Regions from separate parts of the Arthrobacter sp. FW306-06-A genome, predicted to be linked through region 2. Evidence: riboswitches for the same ligand, from Rfam matches in the RefSeq annotation. Region 2 holds a riboswitch; each other region holds the start of a gene.
What was found. Region 2 has a riboswitch for thiamine pyrophosphate ahead of thiD (bifunctional hydroxymethylpyrimidine kinase/phosphomethylpyrimidine kinase). Riboswitches for the same ligand answer to the same signal wherever they lie in the genome.
Positions count from the first base shown of each region.

Region 1: it holds a riboswitch for thiamine pyrophosphate, as region 2 does, so the genes downstream of both, thiC (phosphomethylpyrimidine synthase ThiC) here and thiD (bifunctional hydroxymethylpyrimidine kinase/phosphomethylpyrimidine kinase) in region 2, are expected to answer to the same signal.
Region 3: it holds a riboswitch for thiamine pyrophosphate, as region 2 does, so the genes downstream of both, thiO (glycine oxidase ThiO) here and thiD (bifunctional hydroxymethylpyrimidine kinase/phosphomethylpyrimidine kinase) in region 2, are expected to answer to the same signal.

Region 1 is NZ_CP084552.1:2,720,828-2,727,641, reverse strand. It holds gene ffh (signal recognition particle protein) at 1-1,224, shown strand, start outside; gene LFT49_RS12765 (alpha/beta hydrolase) at 1,328-2,062, shown strand; gene thiC (phosphomethylpyrimidine synthase ThiC) at 2,059-3,885, opposite strand; TPP riboswitch at 3,881-3,988, opposite strand; gene LFT49_RS12755 (amidohydrolase family protein) at 4,069-5,151, shown strand; gene LFT49_RS12750 (VOC family protein) at 5,251-6,126, shown strand; gene LFT49_RS12745 (hypothetical protein) at 6,271-6,723, shown strand.
Region 2 is NZ_CP084552.1:2,570,487-2,577,300, reverse strand. It holds gene LFT49_RS11885 (Rne/Rng family ribonuclease) at 1-2,537, shown strand, start outside; TPP riboswitch at 2,713-2,810, shown strand; gene thiD (bifunctional hydroxymethylpyrimidine kinase/phosphomethylpyrimidine kinase) at 2,818-4,338, shown strand; gene rplU (50S ribosomal protein L21) at 4,675-4,983, shown strand; gene rpmA (50S ribosomal protein L27) at 5,047-5,310, shown strand; gene obgE (GTPase ObgE) at 5,427-6,814, shown strand, end outside.
Region 3 is NZ_CP084552.1:3,059,142-3,065,955, reverse strand. It holds gene LFT49_RS14250 (PHP domain-containing protein) at 1-11, shown strand, start outside; gene LFT49_RS14245 (DNA-methyltransferase) at 18-890, opposite strand; gene LFT49_RS14240 (DEAD/DEAH box helicase) at 899-2,581, opposite strand; gene LFT49_RS14235 (RNB domain-containing ribonuclease) at 2,875-4,356, opposite strand; gene thiE (thiamine phosphate synthase) at 4,396-5,145, opposite strand; TPP riboswitch at 5,173-5,291, shown strand; gene thiO (glycine oxidase ThiO) at 5,285-6,613, shown strand; gene thiS (sulfur carrier protein ThiS) at 6,610-6,814, shown strand, end outside.

The DNA.
Region 1 (6,814 bases), 150 kb from region 2:
TCCAAGTGGCTGAAGGCCCAGGGCCACAGCCCCATGCTGGTGGCCTGCGACCTCCAGCGCCCCAACGCCGTCACCCAGCTCCAGGTAGTGGGCCAGCGCGCCAACGTCCCCGTCTTCGCACCCCACCCGGGCGCCACCTCGACTGAGCTGGACCAGCCTGCCGGCGACCCGGTCGCCGTGGCGCGTGCCGGCGTCGAGGAAGCACGCCAGAAGCTGCACGACGTGGTGATTGTTGATACCGCCGGCCGCCTTGGCGTGGACGCCGACATGATGGAGCAGGCCCGCCAGATCCGCCGGGCCATCGTGCCCAACGAAGTCCTGTTCGTGATCGACTCCATGATCGGCCAGGACGCCGTGAACACGGCCCTTGCCTTTGACGAAGGCGTGAACTTCACCGGCATCGTGCTTTCCAAGCTCGACGGCGACGCCCGCGGCGGTGCCGCGCTGTCCGTCGCGTCGGTCACCGGCAAGCCGGTCATGTTCGCCTCCACGGGCGAAGGCCTGGACGACTTCGAGCTCTTCCACCCGGACCGGATGGCCTCGCGCATCCTGGACATGGGCGACATCCTCACGCTCATCGAACAGGCTGAGAAGGCTTGGGACAAGGATGAAGCCGCCCGGATGGCGAAGAAGTTCGCCGACCAGGAAGACTTCACCCTCGAGGACTTCCTCGCCCAGATGCAGCAGATCCGCAACATGGGCTCCATGAAGAAAATGCTCATGATGATGCCTGGCGCGCAGAACATCCGGCAGCAGCTGGAGCAGTTCGACGAGCGGGAGATTGACCGCGTCGAGGCAATCGTGCGGTCCATGACCCCGCACGAGCGGCTTGCCCCGAAGATCATCAACGGCTCGCGGCGCGCCCGCATCGCCCGTGGTTCCGGCGTCCACGTGTCGGAGGTCAACGGCTTGCTGGAGCGGTTTGCGCAGGCCCAGAAGATGATGAAGAAGATGGCCCAGGGCGGCATGCCGGGAATGCCCGGGATGCCCGGCCTGCCTGGTGCCGGCGGCGGTGCCCGCAAGAACGCCAAGAACGCGCCCAAGAAAAAGGCAAAGTCCGGCAACCCGGCCAAGGCTGCGCAGGAGCGCAAGGAAGCCGAAGCCCGGCGCGCCAATGCGGCCAAGGCACTGCCCACCGGGGCCGCCTTCGGCCAGCAGGGCAGCGACTTCGACCCGTCCCAGCTGAACCTCCCCAAGGGCTTCGACAAGTTCCTGGGCAAGTAGCAGTTCACCATCATCGTGCAGCGCCAGGTGTCGTTTTGATCGCTCAAGACGACACCTGGCGCTTTTCGGTGGGGATGTCGGCACCGTGGAATAGGGTTGGGACATGTTCAAGCAGAGGGTAGTGTTCGTGCACGGCGCCGGAAACTTTGGCGCTGCCGCGTGGCCGCGCCAGCACGGCATGGCACTGTCCTATGACGCCCTGTTCCTCCGGCGGCACGGCTACGATGCCGTCGCGGAGCCGCTGGAGTCCTCCTTCGCCGCAGACACCGCCATCATCCTGCGCTCCCTCGCCGATGACGGCCGCGGCGCCGCCGGCGGGCACGTTGTGGCCCATTCCCAAGGGGCAATCGCCGCCATGATGGCCGCGGTGGAAAGCCCGGACCTGGTCTTCTCATTGACCCTGGTGGAACCGGCGTGCCTGTCGCTGACCGCGGAACTGCCGGCCACAGCCGCCCACATCAGCTTGATGCAGCCCCTCTTCGAGGTGCGCCACCAGCTAAGCGACGAGGACTTCCAGCGCGAATTCGTCCGCCGGGTCTATGCCACGGACCTCCAGGAGCCGGCCACCGCCGAGGAGAAGAGGTCCGCCCGCAGGCTCCGGCTCCAGTCGCCGTCCTGGGAGGCGCCGCTGCACATCGTCCCCGGCGTGCCCACGCTGGTCCTGACCGGCGGCTGGGAGCCGCTGTATGAGGAAATCGCCGGGTACCTTCGGGAGACCGGCGCCCTGCACCGCGTTGCCACGGGAGGGCACCGGCCCCAGGACTCCCCGGAGGGGGACCAGGCAATCCGGCAGTTCATTCGGCAGGTCAGCCGGAGCCAGCCGGCCCGGGCGTCCTAGCTTTCCGCGGGAACCCGCAGCTCCGGCAGGTACACCTTGCCGCCCGCGGCCAGGAACTCCTCGCTCTTCTCCCGCATCCCCGATGCCACGCCGGCAAGCGCCGCTTGGGCCTCCGCGGAGCCGAATTCATCACGGATGTCCTGGCTGATCCGCATGGAGCAGAACTTAGGCCCGCACATCGAGCAGAAGTGCGCCGTTTTGGCGGGCTCGGCCGGCAGCGTCTCATCGTGGAACGCCTCGGCGGTGACAGGGTCCAGGGACAGCGCGAACTGGTCCCGCCAGCGGAACTCGAAACGGGCCTTGGACAGCGCGTCGTCCCGCTCGTGCGCGCCCGGGTGGCCCTTGGCCAGGTCCGCAGCATGGGCGGCGATCTTGTAGGTGATCACGCCGGTCTTCACGTCGTCCTTGTTGGGCAGGCCCAGGTGTTCCTTCGGGGTGACGTAGCAGAGCATCGCGGTCCCGTACCGGGCAATCTCGGTGGCACCGATGGCCGACGTGATGTGGTCATAGCCCGGGGCAACATCAGTCACCAGCGGCCCCAGGGTGTAGAACGGCGCGCCCTTGCACAGCTCTTGCTGGCGCTCGACGTTTTCCCGGACCAGGTGGAAGGGGACGTGGCCAGGGCCTTCCACCATCACCTGCACGTCGTATTCCCAGGCGCGCTGCGTCAGCTCGGCCAGCGTGTCCAGCTCCGCGAACTGGGCGGCGTCGTTGGCGTCAGCGGTGGAACCGGGGCGCAGACCGTCACCCAGGGAAAACGCAACGTCGTACTTCGCGAAGATCTCGCATAGCTCATCGAAGTGCGTGTACAGGAAGTTTTCCTGGTGGTGGGCCAGGCACCAGCCGGCCATGATGGAGCCGCCGCGCGAGACGATGCCCGTTACGCGGTTGGCTGTGAGCGGGACGTACCGCAGCAGCACGCCGGCGTGGATGGTCATGTAGTCAACGCCCTGCTCGCACTGTTCAATGACAGTGTCGCGGAAAATCTCCCATGTCAGCGCGTTGGCCTCGCCGTTGACCTTTTCCAGGGCTTGGTAGATCGGTACTGTCCCGATGGGGACGGGGGAGTTGCGGATGATCCATTCCCTGGTGGTGTGGATGTCGTCGCCGGTGGACAGGTCCATGACGGTGTCGGCGCCCCACTGCGTGGCCCACTGCAGCTTGTCCACCTCCTCCGCGATGGAGCTGGTGACCGCGGAATTGCCGATGTTGGCGTTGATCTTCACCAGGAAGGCCTTGCCGATGATCATCGGCTCGGACTCGGGATGGTTGATGTTGCTGGGGATGATCGCGCGGCCGGCGGCCAGCTCGCTGCGGACCAGCTCGACGTCGCAGTTTTCCCGCAGCGCCACGAACCGCATTTCCTGGGTGATGATGCCCTGCCGGGCATAGTGCATCTGCGTCACTGTCCGGCCGTCGACGGCGCGGCGGGGCACCGGCCGGGCGCCCTTCCATTCTGCAGAGGCGGCACCCCGGCGGACTGCCGAGCGGCCGTCATCGAGCAGGTTGCGCTCCCTGCCGGTGTACGCCTCGGTGTCTGCCCGTGCCTCAATCCACTCCGAACGGAAGGGCTGAAGGCCCCGGACGGGGTCGCTGCCCGGCCCCGCTGTCCGGTAGGTGCGGAACGGTTCGTTGGGCCGGCCGTTGGGGGATGGCTCAAGGGAAATTTCCGTTACCGGCACCCGGATCCCGGCGCCGGGATCTTCGATAAAGGCCAGCGAATGCGACTTCAGGGACTGGGTCACCTGAAGTGCTGTCTGAGCGTCCGCTGTTGTTTCTGCCTGGATTTGGGCAGCGTTTAACTGGGTGTTTTGTGTACTCAAGGGAATACTCACTTCCTTCGCCGGCATTACCCGGACAGGTTCAACGGTCGCAGGCCGCGTCAGCCCGATCTCAGCCCCTGCAGGGGCACCCGTGTGGTCAGGAACGAAGCTACCACAGGCCCCTGGGACCGCGTTGTCACAATCCGCGGTGCTAGCCTGTCCGGGCAATGAAAGGAAGTCCTGATGCCACAAGTCATTGAATTCAGCGGACCCGTCCTGACCGGACCCGACAGCATCCGGTACGGGCTTTGGTCCGTGGACGGGAGCCTCACCTTCACCCGTCCCGTGACGGAGCCGGGCAGGGTCCTCCATGGCTGGGTACTGCCGGGTTTCGTTGACGCGCACTGCCACATCGGGCTGGGACCGGGCGGCCCCGTTGACGCCGCCACGGCTGCGGAGCAGGCCCTGGCTGACCTCAACGCAGGAACCCTGCTGGTCCGTGACGCCGGTTCACCGGCCGACACCCGCTGGATGCAGGGCCGCGGGGATTTCCCGCTGCTGATCCGTGCCGGGCGGCACATCGCCCGAACGCGGCGCTACCTGCGCGGCTTCGCGGAGGAAGTGGAGCCGGAGGGCCTCGTGGAGGCCGTCCGCAAGCAGGCGCGCGACGGCGACGGCTGGGTCAAGCTGGTGGGGGACTGGATTGACCGCGGCGCCGGTGACCTGGCTCCTTCCTTTCCCGCCGCCGTCGTCCGTGACGCCGTCCAGGCAGCGCATGACGAAGGTGCCCGGGTGACCGCCCACTGTTTCGCCGAGGACACCCTGGACCAGATGCTGGATGCCGGAATCGACTGCATTGAACATGCCACGGGCCTCCTGCCCCGCCACCTGCCCCGGTTCGCCGAACAGGGCATACCGATCGTGCCCACCCTCATCAATATCGCCACCTTTCCGGACATCGCGGCGCAGGCGGATTCCAAGTTCCCGCGCTACGCCGCCCACATGCGCGCCCTGTGGGAACGCAGGCTGGAACGGGCGGCCGAGGCCCACGCAGCCGGCGTGCGCATCTTTGCCGGAACCGATGCCGGCAGCACAATCCGCCACGGCAGGATCGCGGACGAAATCCTTGAACTGCACGGCGCCGGCCTGCCAATGACGGCAGCACTGGATGCCGCATGCTGGGCCGCCCGGACCTGGCTGGGGGCGGGCGTCCTGGCGGAAGGAGCGCGGGCCGACGCGGTGGTGTGCCGGGAAGACCCCCGGGCCGTGCCGGAGACCATCAGGTCGCTTGAGCATGTGGTGCTGGGCGGCCGCATCATCCGCTGACCAGAGGGCCCTTGGGGACTTGGAATAAATTGAAGCTTCAAGTAATTTTAATGTGTGACAGGCCGCCATTGGGACGGCCTCCAACACAAGGAGCCATCAATGACCGCAGCAGCCAGCAGCCAGGATCTTCTTCCTGCCGACCTCGCCATGGGCACCGTGATGCTCAAGGTGGGCGACATGAAGCTCATGGCCGACTACTACCAGCGCGCGCTGGGACTCGAGGTGGTGGCTGAGCAGGACGGCGGACTCTACCTTGGCCGGCTCGGCAGGCCGCTGGTCCACCTGGCCCCGGCGCCGGGACTGCATATTCCCGGCAGGGGAGAGGCGGGCCTGTTCCACACCGCCCTGCTGTTCGAAGACCAGGCTTCCCTGGCCGCCACCGTCGCCACGGCCGCCCAGTACGAGCCGCGGTCCTTCACCGGCAGCGCCGACCACTTGGTGAGCGAGGCCTTCTATTTCACCGACCCCGAGGGCAACGGCATTGAACTGTACTGGGACCGCCCGCGCAGCAACTGGTCCTGGAACGGGACGGACGTCGTCATGGACAGCCTTGCCCTCCCGCCGCAGCGCTACCTGGAGCAGTACCTCACCGAAGAGTCGCTGGAAGGCCAGCGCCGGACAACCGCAGGCGTTGGCCACGTGCACCTCCAGGTGGGTGACGTCCAGGCCGCCCGGGACTTCTACGTGGGAACCCTCGGCTTCGAAAAGACGGCCGGCTGGCACGGGCAGGCATTGTTTGTTTCCGCCGGCCGCTACCACCACCACATGGCAATGAACGTCTGGAACAGCCGCGGTGCCGGGCCGCGCAAGGACACCCTGGGGCTCGGCGAGGTGCTGATTGAAGTTCCTTCAGGGGACGACGTCGGGGCGCTGGCGGACCGCCTCAAGGTTGCCGGAGTGGCCTCGCACCACACCGGTGCCGAGCTCCGCTTCGAGGACCCGTGGCGCAACCGGATCCGGGTAGCCGTCCGCTGACGGGTGGACTTGGCCCCCGTTTGCGCGGCGGGGCAGCACAGAAAGGGTCCGGCGTGCGCGGGCAGGCGGGCAACTACTAGGCTGATCCCGTACGGCCGGGCAGCGCCCGGCGCGCTGTCCCGCTAACGGAAGAAGGGCAACCCCATGGGCTTCACCGAGATCTTTGTCGCCACCCATGACGCCGCGCTGAAACGCGCCGGCATCCTCGACGAGGGCAGCGGCTCCGCGGCTGGCGGCCCTGCCGCCCATGCGGTGCGGATCCAGGGAATCAGCGACTTCGAGGTTGAGCAGCTGGGCGACCTGGCGGGAACGGCCGTCCACGCGGGCGGCGCCGACTACGAGCTGACCATGGTGGACGTTGCCAGCGACTCGCTCCTCGCCGTGCCGCCGGCCATGGTCCGCGCCCTGGCGGATCTGCTCTCATACGAAACCGAAGGCGAAGGCAACGTCCTCGACGACGTTGCCGAACAGTGGGCCGCCCAGGAGGACATGCCCTTCGACGCAGGCCAGGCCCGGACCTATGTGCAGCAACTGGCGCAGCTCGCCGCCGGAATCGACGATTCAGAACGGACCGGACTGTACGTCTGGTCCGCCTGAGCCGGGTCCTGGAACCCTTCGGCGCTCCCCGTATGGCCGGCGCGCCAGCCACGCCCGCGCCAAGTCGAATTAACCGCGCTCATCTGGCACA
Region 2 (6,814 bases):
GGGCTGAAGAGGACAACGAGGACGGCAGCGTTGACGCCGACGCCCAGGACGAAGCCGACGAGGACACGGCCGGGACGGTGGAGGACGGCGTGACCTCCCGCCGTCGCCGTCGCCGCCGCCGTGGGGACCAGGACCTTGAGCTTACGGGTGGCGGGGACGACGATCCCCCCAACACGGTCACGCGCGTGCGCGCCCCGCGCGCTGTGACCGAGGCGCCCGCCAGCAACCGCGTCACCAGCGTCAAGGGTTCCACCCGCCTGGAGGCCAAGAAACAGCGCCGCCGTGAATCCCGCGACACGGGCCGCCGCCGCACGGTCATCACCGAAGCCGAGTTCCTGGCCCGCCGGGAGTCCGTTGACCGGCAGATGATCGTTCGCCAGCGCGACGACAGAATCCAGATCGCGGTCCTCGAAGACGGCGTGCTGGCCGAGCACTTCGTATCCAAGACCCAGCAGGACTCGTTGATCGGCAACGTGTACCTGGGCAAGGTCCAGAACGTCCTGCCGTCCATGGAAGCGGCGTTCGTGGACATCGGGCGCGGCCGCAACGCGGTCCTGTACGCCGGCGAGGTCAACTGGGAAGCGGTGAACCTCGAGGGCAAGCAGCGCCGCATCGAAAACGCGCTGAAGTCCGGCGATACCGTCCTGGTCCAGGTCACCAAGGACCCCGTGGGCCACAAGGGTGCCCGCCTCACCAGCCAGATCTCGCTGCCCGGACGCTACCTGGTGTACGTACCCGGCGGGTCCATGACCGGCATCTCCCGCAAGCTGCCCGACGTCGAACGGAACCGCCTCAAGCGCATCCTCAAAGACCGCCTGCCCGAGCACGCCGGCGTCATTGTCCGCACTGCCGCCGAGGGCGCTTCCGAGGAAGAGCTCACGCACGACATCAACAGGCTGCGGGCCCAGTGGGAAGGCATCGAAAGCCAGTCGGCCTCCACCAAGATCCTGGCCCCCGAACTGCTCTACGGCGAACCGGACCTGACCATCAAGGTGGTCCGCGACGTCTTCAACGAGGACTTCTCCAAGCTCATCATCTCGGGCGAGGAAGCCTGGGACACCATCGAGGCCTACGTAACCTACGTGGCCCCGGACCTGGTGGGCCGTCTCGAGAAGTGGACCAAGGACCAGGACATCTTCTCCGCTTGGCGCATCGACGAGCAGATCCACAAGGCCCTCGAACGGAAGGTCTTCCTTCCCTCGGGCGGCTCCCTGGTGATCGATCGCACCGAGGCCATGACCGTGGTGGACGTCAACACCGGCAAGTTCACCGGCAGCGGCGGCAACCTCGAGGAAACTGTCACCAAGAACAACCTCGAAGCTGCCGAGGAAGTGGTACGCCAGCTGCGGCTGCGCGACATCGGCGGCATTATCGTGATCGACTTCATCGACATGGTGCTCGAATCCAACCGCGACCTGGTGCTGCGCCGCCTGGTGGAATGCCTGGGCCGCGACCGGACCAAGCACCAGGTTGCCGAAGTGACCTCTCTCGGCCTGGTCCAGATGACCCGCAAGCGCATGGGCACCGGGCTCCTGGAAGTCTTCGGCGAGCAGTGCGAGGCCTGCGCCGGCCGCGGCGTGGTGACCCACGACGATCCCGTGGAGCACCGCCGGGCCAATGTCGTGGCCGCCGAGCACCACCACGTCCAGCGCAATGACAACCGGCCCGAAGCCCGGCCGGAAGCCCACCGCACCGAAAGCCAGCGGACCGACAACAACCAGCCGGGCGCACGTTCGGAACGAAAGCGGCGGCGCGGACGCAACGGCCAGCAGCCCGAGGCCGCTCCGGCTCCTGCCGTCCAGGTCCACACCGTCCACCCGGACCCTACGGACGCTGAGCGGCATGCCAAGGCAGAAGCAACCCGCCTTGCCCTGGCCAACATCGCCGCTGCTGCCCACGCCGCCCACCTGCACGACGAAGAGGTGGCGGCAACCCGGCAGGTGCCCGCCGCCCCGCCTGCGCCGGCTCCGGCGGAGGAGAAACACGACGCCGACGCCCCCACGCGTCCGGCGGCTGTCCTGACATTCGGTGGCGAGGAAGTCCCGCTTCCGTTCGTGGAGCATGCGGAGGAGCAGCAGCCCAAGCCGGCTCTCACCTTGGACCGGCTCGCTGAAGCGTTCGCCCACCTGGGCCAGCCGGCGTCGTCCGTGGAGGACGCTCCGGCCAGGACCGCGGAGGTGCCGCAGGCAGCCGAACCGTCCGCACCGGCACCGGCCACGCCGGAATCAGGGGCTGAAGCCGGGGGAGCGGAAGCCCGCACCGCGGTGGAAGTTCCAGGCGAAAAGGACTATTCGGACCACACGCTGGAACAGTCCCGGCAGCGCCGTCCGCGGCGCCACCGGGGTGCCAGCCGTGCGCAGGGTGCCGCCAACGAGACCGCCGTCCAGCACCACGAAAACGTCCAGTCGACTGCCGGAGGCCATTCGCACGCGGCCAAGGCCCCGGAAATGGATAAGGCACAGGCCACCGCCGAACCGGGCAAGGCGGCAGCGGAACCGATTATCCTCGGCGTCGGCGTCCCGGCTTCGGAGCTGTAAGCCGGAAGCCCCGGACAGGCAACAAAGACACATTCAGGAGTCCCCGCTTTGTGGACGGTTCCCCGGTGAATGACACGGGGAACAGTCCCAGGGCGGGGACTCCTGCGTGCGGCACCCACCCCTTTGCGGCAGGTGCTGTCACCTTTCCTGGGAATACGCCCCAGCGGCTAGGCTGGAAACCGACACGGGGTGCCGCGCAAAAGGCCGGCTGAGATCCACACCCGTTGAACCTGTCCGGCTAGTACCGGCGAAGGGATGTCTCTTGTCTTCAACCCTTTCCATGCCCCTGCCAGCTGCATTCGATGCACCCATTGAGTTGCCGGCAGGCCGTGACGTTCCACGCGTCCTCTCCATCGCGGGCTCGGACCCGTCAGGCGGAGCGGGCATCCAGGCAGACCTTAAGAGCATCGCCGCGCATGGCGGCTATGGCATGGCCGCCATCACCGCCCTCACAGCCCAGAACACCCAGGGCGTGCAGGCCGTGCACGTTCCTCCGGCCGCTTTCCTGGCCCAGCAGCTGGATGCCGTCAGCGACGACATCAACATCGACGCCGTCAAGATCGGCATGCTGGGTGACAGGGAAGTGATCCGCACTGTGCGCGGCTGGCTCGAAAAGGTGCGTCCCGACGTCGTGGTTCTCGATCCGGTGATGGTTGCCACCAGCGGCGACCGGCTGCTGAAGGAATCGGCGGAAGCGGCACTTCGGGAACTGCTGCCCCTTGCCCACCTCATCACCCCCAACCTGCCCGAGCTTGCCATGCTGATGGGCGCTGCCCCTGCGGAGAGCTGGGATGAGGCGCTGGCCCAGGGCAGGCGCCTGGCCGATGCCACCGGGGCCACAATCCTGGTCAAGGGCGGGCACCTGGCGGGGGAGCGCTGTCCGGACGCTCTGGTCAACACCGCGGGCCTGCTCGGGGAGGAGATAGTGGAAGTCCCGGGACCCCGTATTGCCACCCGCAACAGCCACGGCACGGGATGCTCCCTTTCCTCCGCAATGGCAACCGTGCAGGCACGCCTGGGCGACTGGGAAGCAACACTGCGGACCGTCAAGCCCTGGCTGGCCGGCGCCCTCGAGAACTCGGGCCAGCTGTCAGTGGGCCGGGGGAACGGGCCAGTGCACCACTTCCACCATCTGCGGCCGGCACTGCAGGAAGGCGGCTTCGCGGCCCGGCTATGGACGGAAGCCCAACAGGACCTCGACGACATCTACGCGCTTGACTTCATCCGCGGCCTGGCCGCGGGAGACCTGGCCGAGAAGGACTTCGCCTACTACCTGGCCCAGGACGCCCTTTACCTCAACGGGTACTCCCGCGTTCTGGCCCGCACCAGCGCCCTGGCCCCCTCGGAGGCCGAACAATTGTTCTGGGCAGGATCGGCCCAGAATTGCCTCGAAGTGGAAACGGAACTCCACCGCTCCTGGCTCAGCACACGGCCGGTCCAGGGCGGCCTGGGCCCCGTCACCAAGGCCTACGTTGACCACCTCACAGCAGCATCGGCGTCGGGCAGCTACGCAGTCCTGGCGGCAGCCGTCCTGCCCTGCTTCTGGCTCTACGCCGAGGTGGGCAGGAAGCTGCACTCCCAGTTCCTTTCCAGCTGTGAGCCTGAAGGGCACGCCTACGCGGCGTGGCTGCGCACCTACGCCGACGAGGGCTTCGCCGAAGCCACCCGCCGGGCCATCGCCATCGTGGATGGGGCGGGGCGGAAAGCGTCGGACCATGAAAGAGCAGCGATGGTCACCGCGTTCAAGCAGTCCTGCCGCTTGGAAGTGGAATTCTTCGACGCGCCGAGACTTCATTCCTGACCGCTGCCGGCAGCGCCGCCGCTATGATGGAGTGGCATGGTTGCGGTGCTGCCCGCCGGGTTTGTGGTTACTACCACAGCGGGGCCGCCGGAACCAGCCTCATTTGCGGCCGTGGACGGATTTAGCGTATTCTGGATCTTCGGTGCTTACGCCAACACTTGGGTTATGACCCTGGGGCATTCTGCTGTGTATAACAAGCGGACTGCTCCACCGGGACGGCTCACGGATTTCCCCGGGGAATCCACGGCGTTGAGGCACAGCGGGATCCCAGCCAATTTCCGAGCCGGGTGCCGCACGCAAATTTTGTAATAAACGTCGAGAGAAGTGAGTTCCCAAGTGGTGTACGCGATTGTCCGCGCAGGCGGCCGCCAAGAGAAGGTTTCCGTTGGAGACTTCGTTACCCTGAACCGCGTCGCCGGTGGAGCCGGCAGCACCATCGAGCTGCCCGCACTGCTCCTGGTTGACGGTGACAAAGTCACCTCCGCCGCCGCTGACCTGGCCAAGGTAACTGTTACGGCTGAAATCCTCCAGGACCTCCGTGGTCCTAAGATTGTCATCCAGAAGTACAAGAACAAGACCGGCTACAAGAAGCGCCAGGGTCACCGCCAGGAACTGACCAAGGTCAAGATCACCGGCATCAAGTAACCCACCGGTTACTGTTCAGGTTTTCCAACAGATTCCCCAGAATTTTAAAGGCAGGCATTTCAGATGGCACATAAAAAGGGCGCGAGCTCCACTCGCAACGGTCGCGATTCCAACGCTCAGTACCTCGGCGTCAAGCGCTTCGGCGGCCAGGTAGTTTCCGCAGGCGAGATCATCGTCCGCCAGCGTGGCACCCACTTCCACCCGGGCGCCGGCGTTGGCCGTGGCGGTGACGACACCCTGTTCGCACTGACCCCGGGCGCCGTTGAATTCGGCACCCGCCGCGGTCGTCGCGTGGTCAACATCGTTGCTGCTGCAGCTGCAGAGTAACAACAAGTTCTGAAGCGGTGGAGCGGGCCTGTGGGTCCGCTCCACTGTTCTTTTAACCGCATTACAATCGATGTGGCGTTCCGGACGCCAGGTAAACAGCATTTGAGGAGATCCACGTGGCCAGCTTTGTAGACCGGGTAGTCCTGCACGTATCCGGCGGATCGGGCGGCCACGGATGCGTCTCCGTCCACCGCGAGAAGTTCAAGCCCCTGGGTGGACCCGACGGCGGCAACGGCGGCAACGGCGGTGACGTGATCCTTCGCGTCGATCACCAGACCACAACACTCCTCGACTACCACCACGCACCCCACCGGCATGCCAGCAACGGCGGTCCCGGCATGGGTGACTGGCGCGGCGGTAAGAACGGCGAGACCCTGGTGCTTCCCGTGCCGGACGGTACCGTGGTCAAGACCAAGGACGGCACCCTGCTCGCCGACCTCGTAGGTGAAGGTGCCGAGTACGTGGCGGCCGCCGGAGGCGTGGGCGGGCTCGGCAACGCAGCACTCTCCTCCCAGAAGCGCCGCGCCCCTGGCTTCGCCCTGCTGGGCCTTGAGGGTGACTCCCGCGACATCGTGCTGGAGCTGAAGTCCATCGCGGACATTGCACTGGTGGGCTTCCCGTCCGCGGGCAAGTCCAGCCTCATCGCAGCGATGTCCGCCGCCCGCCCCAAGATCGCCGACTACCCGTTCACCACACTGGTTCCCAACCTCGGCGTGGTGCAGGCAGGCGATGTGCGTTTCACCATCGCCGATGTCCCCGGCCTCATCGAAGGCGCCAGTGAGGGACGCGGCCTGGGCCACAACTTCCTGCGCCACGTTGAGCGCTGCGCTGCCCTGGTGCACGTGCTGGACTGCGGCACCCTGGAATCGGACCGGGACCCGCTCTCCGACCTCGCCATCATCGAGGGGGAGCTGGAGAAGTACGCCGTCGACATGAGCTATGCCGGCCAGGACGGCGAAGTGGTTCCCCTGAACCACCGCCCCCGCCTGGTTGCGCTGAACAAGGTGGACCTGCCGGACGGCAAGGACATGGCAGAGTTTGTACGCCCGGAACTCGAATCGCGCGGCTACCGCGTCTTCGAAGTGTCCGCCACCAGCCACGAGGGACTGCGCCAGCTCGGCTTCGCCATGGCCGAGATCGTCCAGGCCGCCCGCGACGCCGTAGCCGCCGCCCCGCCCAAGGTCCAGCCCGCCGTGTTGCGGCCCCGCGCCGTGAATGAGGCAGGGTTCAAGATCCGTCGCGAGGAGAAGAACCTGGAGCCGCTGTTCCGCGTCCTGGGCGAAAAGCCCGAGCGGTGGGTCAAGCAGACCGACTTCACCAACGAGGAAGCCATTGGTTATCTCGCAGACCGCCTGGCCAAGCTCGGCGTGGAGACCGAGCTGTTCAAGCAGGGCGCCAAGCCGGGGGACACCGTGGTCATCGGCGGGGATGACGGCGTCGTCTTCGACTGGGAGCCCACCATGATGGCGGGTGCCGAACTCCTGGCCTCACCGCGCGGCACTGA
Region 3 (6,814 bases), 490 kb from region 2:
TCCGCCCCTGACGTTACCTAGCTGGGCTGGCGGCTTACCAGGGTGGCGTGCGCACCCAGCCGCTTGGCCATGATGTCGATGGCCGGCTGGTTCTGGTCCACGCACACGAACTTCCGGCCCAGTTTCGCGGCCACTGCCCCGAGGGTGCCGGAGCCGGCGAAGAAGTCCAGGCACCAGTCCCCGGGGCGGGACGATGCGGCGACCACCCTGCGGACCAGGCCCTCCGGCTTCTGCGTGGGGTAGCCGGTCTTTTCCTTGCCGGTGGGGGAGACAATCGTGTGCCACCAGACGTCGGTGGGCAGCTTTCCCAGCTCCCGTTTGGCAGGGGTCACCAGGCCGGGCGCCATGTAGGGTTCACGGTCCACCTCGGCGCTGTTGAAGTGGTACTTGGCCGGGTTCTTGACGTACACCAGGATGTTGTCGTGCTTGGTGGGCCACCGGTTTTTCGCACGCGCGCCGTAGTCGTAGGCCCAGATGATCTCGTTCAGGAAGCATTCCCGGCCAAAGATGGCGTCCAGCATGACCTTGGCGTAGTGCACCTCGCGGTAGTCCAGGTGCAGGTACAGGGTTCCGTCGTCGGCCAGGAGCCGCCAGGCCTCCACGAGCCTGGGTTCCAGGAAGGACCAGTAGTCGCTGAACGCGTCGTCGTAGCGGTGCAGGGCGCCCTTGATGGTGTCGTAGGAGCGGCCCTTGAAACCCACCCGGTCCCCGCCGCCGTCAGCGTTGGCCACCATCCGGGTTTGCTGGCGCTGCTGCGGCCTGCCCGTGTTGAAGGGCGGGTCCACGTAAATCAGTGTGAAGGCGCCGTCCGGCAGCGTGGGGAGGTACTCCGCGTTGTCCGCGTGCACCACCAGGCTGCCGCCGTCCGGCGCCCAAACAGTGTCAGTCATCGGGGCAGTTAGCCCTCGGAGTTGCCAGGCTGCGTGCCCTTGTCGGCGCCGGCCACCACTTCGCCGTTGCGTCGGCGGGTGCGGGTCCGGCTGCGGCGGGCGCGGTTCGGCTTTTCGGTGTCCGCTGCGGGTGCTGCAGCTTCGGCGGCAGGAGCTGCTGCAGAGTCCGGCGTACGACGGCGGCGCTCACCTGAGCGGCCAACGGAGTCACTGCTGCGGGCACCTTCGCGGTTGCCGCTTCGGCTTTCCCGTCCACGGCCGTCCCGGTCGCGTGAGCGGCCTGCGTCACGGCCGCCGCGGCTGTTCTTCTTGCCGGTTTCGCCCAGGTCCTCAAGCACCTCGGCATCGACGCCGGCCAGGGTGCGCTTGTCGCGCGGCAGGCGGCCCTTGGTGCCCTCGGGGATGTCAAGATCCGTGTACAGGTGCGGCGAGGATGAGTAGGTTTCCACGGGCTCCGGAACGCTCAGGCCCAGGGCCTTGTTGATCAGCGCCCAGCGCGGCATGTCGTCCCAGTCAACGAAGGTGACGGCGGTGCCCTTGTTGCCGGCGCGTCCGGTGCGGCCCACCCGGTGCAGGTAGATCTTCTCGTCTTCCACGCACTGGTAGTTGATCACGTGGGTCACGTCGTCAACGTCGATGCCGCGGGCAGCCACGTCCGTGGCCACCAGGACGTCCACCTTGTTGTTGCGGAACGCGCGCAGAGCCTGTTCGCGGGCGCCCTGGCCCAGGTCTCCGTGGATGGCGGCGGCCGCGAAGCCGCGGTCCACCAGTTCCTCGGCCACTTTGGCGGCGGTGCGCTTGGTCTTGGTGAAGATGATGGTCCGTCCGCGGCCGCGGGCCTGCAGGATGCGGGCCACCACCTCGGTCTTGTCCATGCTGTGGGCGCGGTAAATGAGCTGGCGGATGTCCCGCTTGGTCAGGCCCTCGTCCTCGGGATCCGCTGCGCGGATATGGGTGGGCTGGGTCATGTAGCGGCGCGCCATGGCAATGACCGGGCCGGGCATGGTAGCCGAGAACAGAAGCGTCTGGCGGACCGCAGGGGTGCCGGCGATGAGGGTCTCAACGTCCGGCAGGAAGCCGAGGTCCAGCATTTCGTCGGCCTCGTCGAGGACGACGAGCTTCACGTTCTTCAGGCTCAGGTGCTTCTGCTTGTACAGGTCGATCAGGCGCCCGGGAGTGCCCACCACTACCTCGACACCCTGCTTGAGCGCCTCAACCTGGGGCTCGTAGGCGCGGCCACCATAGATGGTGGTGATCCTGGCGTTGCGTTTGCGGGATGCCGTCTGCAGATCGCTGGCCACCTGCACGGCAAGCTCGCGGGTGGGGACGATCACGAGGGCCTGCGGGGCTCCGGGAACGGCGAGTTTGGCGTATCCGGGGTCGTCCTGGCCGATGACCCGTTGCAGTGCGGGAATACCGAAGCCCAGGGTCTTGCCGGTGCCGGTCTTGGCCTGGCCGATGATGTCATGGCCGGCAAGAGCCACCGGCAGGGTCATGGCCTGGATGGGGAAGGGGTGGGTAATCCCGGCGTCCGCCAGGGACTCAACGATGTCCGCGCGCACGTTGTAGTCGGCAAAGGACTTCTCCGCGATCTCGTGCGGCGTCTCGTCGGAGATGATGGTTTCTTCCGGCTCGATAGTTTCCGTGCCGGACTCATCGCTGAGGAGCTGGTGGGTATGCAATTCACTCACAGGGGAGTTTCCTTATTCATTTGGGCAATGGCGCTGCCTGCTCAACGGGCCGGCCAAGGCTGGCCGCTCCGGAGCACGCTCAGGCGCGCAAGCGATTCCAGTGGAAGCCGATCGCGGGCTATCTAAATGCTGGCACTGGTGACCAACGGGTAAATCTCAAGATCGCGTAGGGGCGGGCTTGTTGGTTTCAAATCGAGGAAATCAACGACCGGGCATCCAGTTCTACCCTTCAAGTCTAGCCGCATGGGCGTGGAACCACGGTTTCCTCCCGCCCGGGGCGTTCCGCTGGCCCTTTAGGAGACGAGTTCGAAGTGGATCTCCCGCGTGGTGATGTCTGAGGACACCAGCCGGACCCGGACCTTGGTGCCGGACTCCAGCTCGCCGGCGCAGCGCGCCGTCACTGCGGGTTCGGCAATCTGGATGATCCCGGAGCTGCCGTTGCCGTTCTTGCCGTTTTTCCCGTTGCCGTTAGTGTTCCCGTTCTGCGGCTTGGACCCGGAGATCACGATCGCGTCGAACTCCTGCCCGATGTGGTTCAGCAGCAGGGCCGCCTCCACAGTATCCAGGGCCAGGCGTTCCATCCGTGACGCCAGTTGGTCCGAGCCTGCCATGATGCCCGGCAGCAGCGGCAGGGCCTCCCGCGCCCAGCCGGGAACATCGCCGCCGTTGCTCAGGGCCTCGCAGATGACCAGCACGAAGCGGTCCACTAACCGGCGCAGCGGCGCGGTGGTGTGGGCATAGGCAGCGCCGATGGCGGACTGGATCCCATCCTCGGGGACGGTCCCGTCGAAGGCGGTGTAGGAGGCTCCGCGGAACAGCATGCCTGCCGAATGCATGATGGCCAGCTGCCGCGGATCGGTGGGGTCCAGGGACCGCAGATACTCGCCATAGCTGACTTCGCCGTCCCATGGCCTGCCCAGCACCTCGGTCTGCAGGCGAAAATGCTTCAGCGACCGTTCGTCCGGGGCCGGCATGGTGCGCAGGATGCCCACCTTGCCCTCCAGCATGAGCTGCGCCGCCGCCATCCCGGTCATCAGCGAAATCTGCGCGTTCCAGTCCTCCACCGGAAGCTGTGGAACAGCGTCAATCCGGTAGCCGCCGTCGGGCAGCTGGACAATCTCCTGCTCAGGCATGTTCAGGCTTGCACCTTCACGCGCCCGTTCCAGTGCCACCCGCTTCAGGCCCACCTCACGGAGCAGCTGGAGCACGGGCGGGGCGGTCCCGGCGTCGAGGGCTGCCTGGGCGCCCCGGTAGCTGAGCTTGTCGCGGCTGCGGACCCTCGCGCGACGGACGCTGACCGTCAGTACGGTTGCTTCGCCGTCGAGCGTGAAATCCCAGACGAAGGCCGAACACTCCTGGCCGGGCAGCAGGCTCCCGGCCCCTTCGCTGATGACCTCCGGGTGCAGTGGGATCCGGCCGTCAGGAGCGTAGAACGTCTGTCCGCGCCGCCGCGTCTCCGCGTCCAGGGGGCCTCCCGGCGCAACGAAGGCTGGAACATCGGCGATCGCGTACATCACGCGGTAGCCGTCCCCGTCCAATTCAATAAACACTGCCTGGTCCAGGTCCGTGGAGGATGCCGGGTCGATGGTGACAAACTCGACGGCGGTCAGGTCGTAGGACGGCAGCTGCAGCGCCGCAACGGCAGCCAGGGCGTCTTCCACGGCTTCTGCGGGATACGGGCCCGGAAGCTCAAGCTCCGTCCGCAGCAGGCCCAACGCCTCTTCCAAGGCGTTCTTATGGTCGTGGACGTTGGGAGCCAGCCGATGATGTGACACAAAATTCAGCGTAGCCCCAAGTTCCGCGATTAAGCAGGCTCAGGAACCGGCAGCGTCCAGCGCGTCGAGGAGGGAGGCAGCAGCTGCGGCGGGATCAGGGGCTTCGGTGATGGCCCGGACCACCACGATCCTGCGCGCACCCGCCTCCGCCACCTGGCGGACGTTGCCGTGGTCGATGCCGCCGATGGCAAACCAGGGCACCGGGTCCGCAGCCTGCCGTGACGCCTCGGCCGCGTACTTGACCAGTTCGGGACCGACGGCGGCCCTGCCGGGTTTGGTGGGCGTAGCCCAGACAGGGCCCACGCAGAAGTAGTCCAGCCCGGACGGTGCGGCAGTTGCGGCAAGGGCGGCATCCACCTGCTCGGGCGTATGGCTGGAGAGTCCGATGGCGGCGTTGCCGTCGACCAGCGTGCGTGCGGCCGCCAGCGGCAGGTCCTTCTGGCCGATATGGAACACCGGGGCCCCGGAAAGCACGGCGATGTCGGCGCGGTCGTTGACCGCCCACAGCTTGCCGCGCCGCACCGCCACTTCCTTCAGCACAGCCAAAAGGTCCAGTTCCTCGGCTGCCTCGATGGTCTTGTCACGCAGCTGAATGATGTCCACGCCGCCGGCAAAGGCCGCGTCCACGAACTCCGCAAAATCGCCGCGGTCCCGCCGTGCATCGGTGCAGAGATACAGGCGGGCAGCCTTAAGGGCCTCGCTGTCGCGGGCGTTGACAACCTCGGCATTGGCAACTCCGCCGGCCGGAGCGTGGGAACCTGCGGGAAGGGAAGGGGTGGTCGCATTCATGCCTGCAAGCCTAATTCCTCTAAACTGGGGAGGTACTGCGGGAGCCCGCGGCAGCTGTCACAAAGCGCCGGGCTGAGAGGGCGTCAGAGCCGACCGCTTGACCTGATCCGGTTAATGCCGGCGTAGGGAAGGAACCCAGATGCGTACCCCCGGCACCACCCAGCCCTCGTCCGTTGATGCGTCCATTCCCCCCACCCTTCGTGCCGACGTCGCCGTCATTGGCGGGGGAGTGGTGGGACACGGTATCGCCTGGGAACTGCAGCGTTCCGGACGCTCCGTCGTCCTCATTGACGACGCGCCAGGTTCCGGCGCGAGCTGGGCTGCCGCCGGCATGCTGGCCCCCGTGAGCGAACTGCACTACCAGGAGGAGGACCTCCTGGAACTCATGCTGGAGGCATCGTCACGGTGGCCGGCATTCGCGGCCGCCGTCGCCGATGCATCGGGCACGGATTCCGGATACCTCACGACGCCGACACTCGCCGTGGGCGCCGACGCCGCCGACCGCCGCGCCCTGATGGACCTGCGCACAGTTCAACAGGCGAGCGGGCTGTCCGTGGAACCCCTGACCGTCCGGGAGGCCCGCAAACGCGAACCCCTCCTCAGCCCCGCCATCGCCTGCGCCCTCGATACCCCGGGGGACCACCAGGTGGATCCCCGCCGGCTGGTGGCGGCCCTGCGGCTGGCACTGGCCGGCGGCGCCCGCGAAACGCACCACCTCGCCGTGGCAGGGGCAGTGGACGGTTACGCAGTGCCGGAGCGGGCAAGCGGGCTGTTGTGGGAGGACGGCATCGTTACGGGGGTTCGGCTCGCCGGTGGCGGCACCGTCCTGGCAGCGGAAACCGTGGTGGCCAACGGGCTGCAGGCGGGGGCGCTCGCGGACCTCCCCCATGGCCTCGAGCTGCCCCTGCGTCCCGTCCACGGGGACATCCTCCGGCTTGCAGTGCCCGGCCCCCTCCAGCCCCTGGTGACCGCAACGGTGCGGGGACTGGTGCACGGAGTTCCGGTGTACATCGTTCCGCGCCGGGACGGGACCGTGGTGATCGGAGCCACCCAGCGCGAGGACGCCCTGTCCGACGCCGTCAGTGCCGGCGGCGTCTACCAGCTGCTGCGCGATGCCCAGGCGCTGGTTCCCGCCGTCGCCGAGCTCGAACTTCTGGAATGCACGGCCCGGGCCCGCCCGGGAACCCCGGACAATGCGCCGCTGCTGGGAAGGGTGCCGGTGGACCTGGCCTTAAGAAGCGAAGGATCCGCAACGGAAGCCGGTTACGTTCCGGGGCTCATCATCGCCACCGGTTTTTTCCGGCACGGCGTCCTGCTCACACCCGCTGCAGCAGCCATCTGCACGGATCTGCTCGACGGAAAAGCCGACCCCCGCTGGGTCCCCTTCCGCCCGGGCCGGTTCTCCGGCCCGGGAACGGCCACCCACGGCCTCCACGACAATGGCACCCACACCAAGGAAACAGCGTGAACATCACCCTCAACGGAAACCCGCACACGGTGGCCGACGGCGCCTCCATCACCACACTCGTCAGCCAGGTCACCGGACGCCCGCTGGCTGACAACGGGCAGGCGACGGACGGCGGGAAGCTGGGCGTCGCCGTCGCCCATAACGCCCAGGTGGTGCCGCGCAGCCAATGGTTCGCCACGGCGCTCGCCGAGGGCGACGACA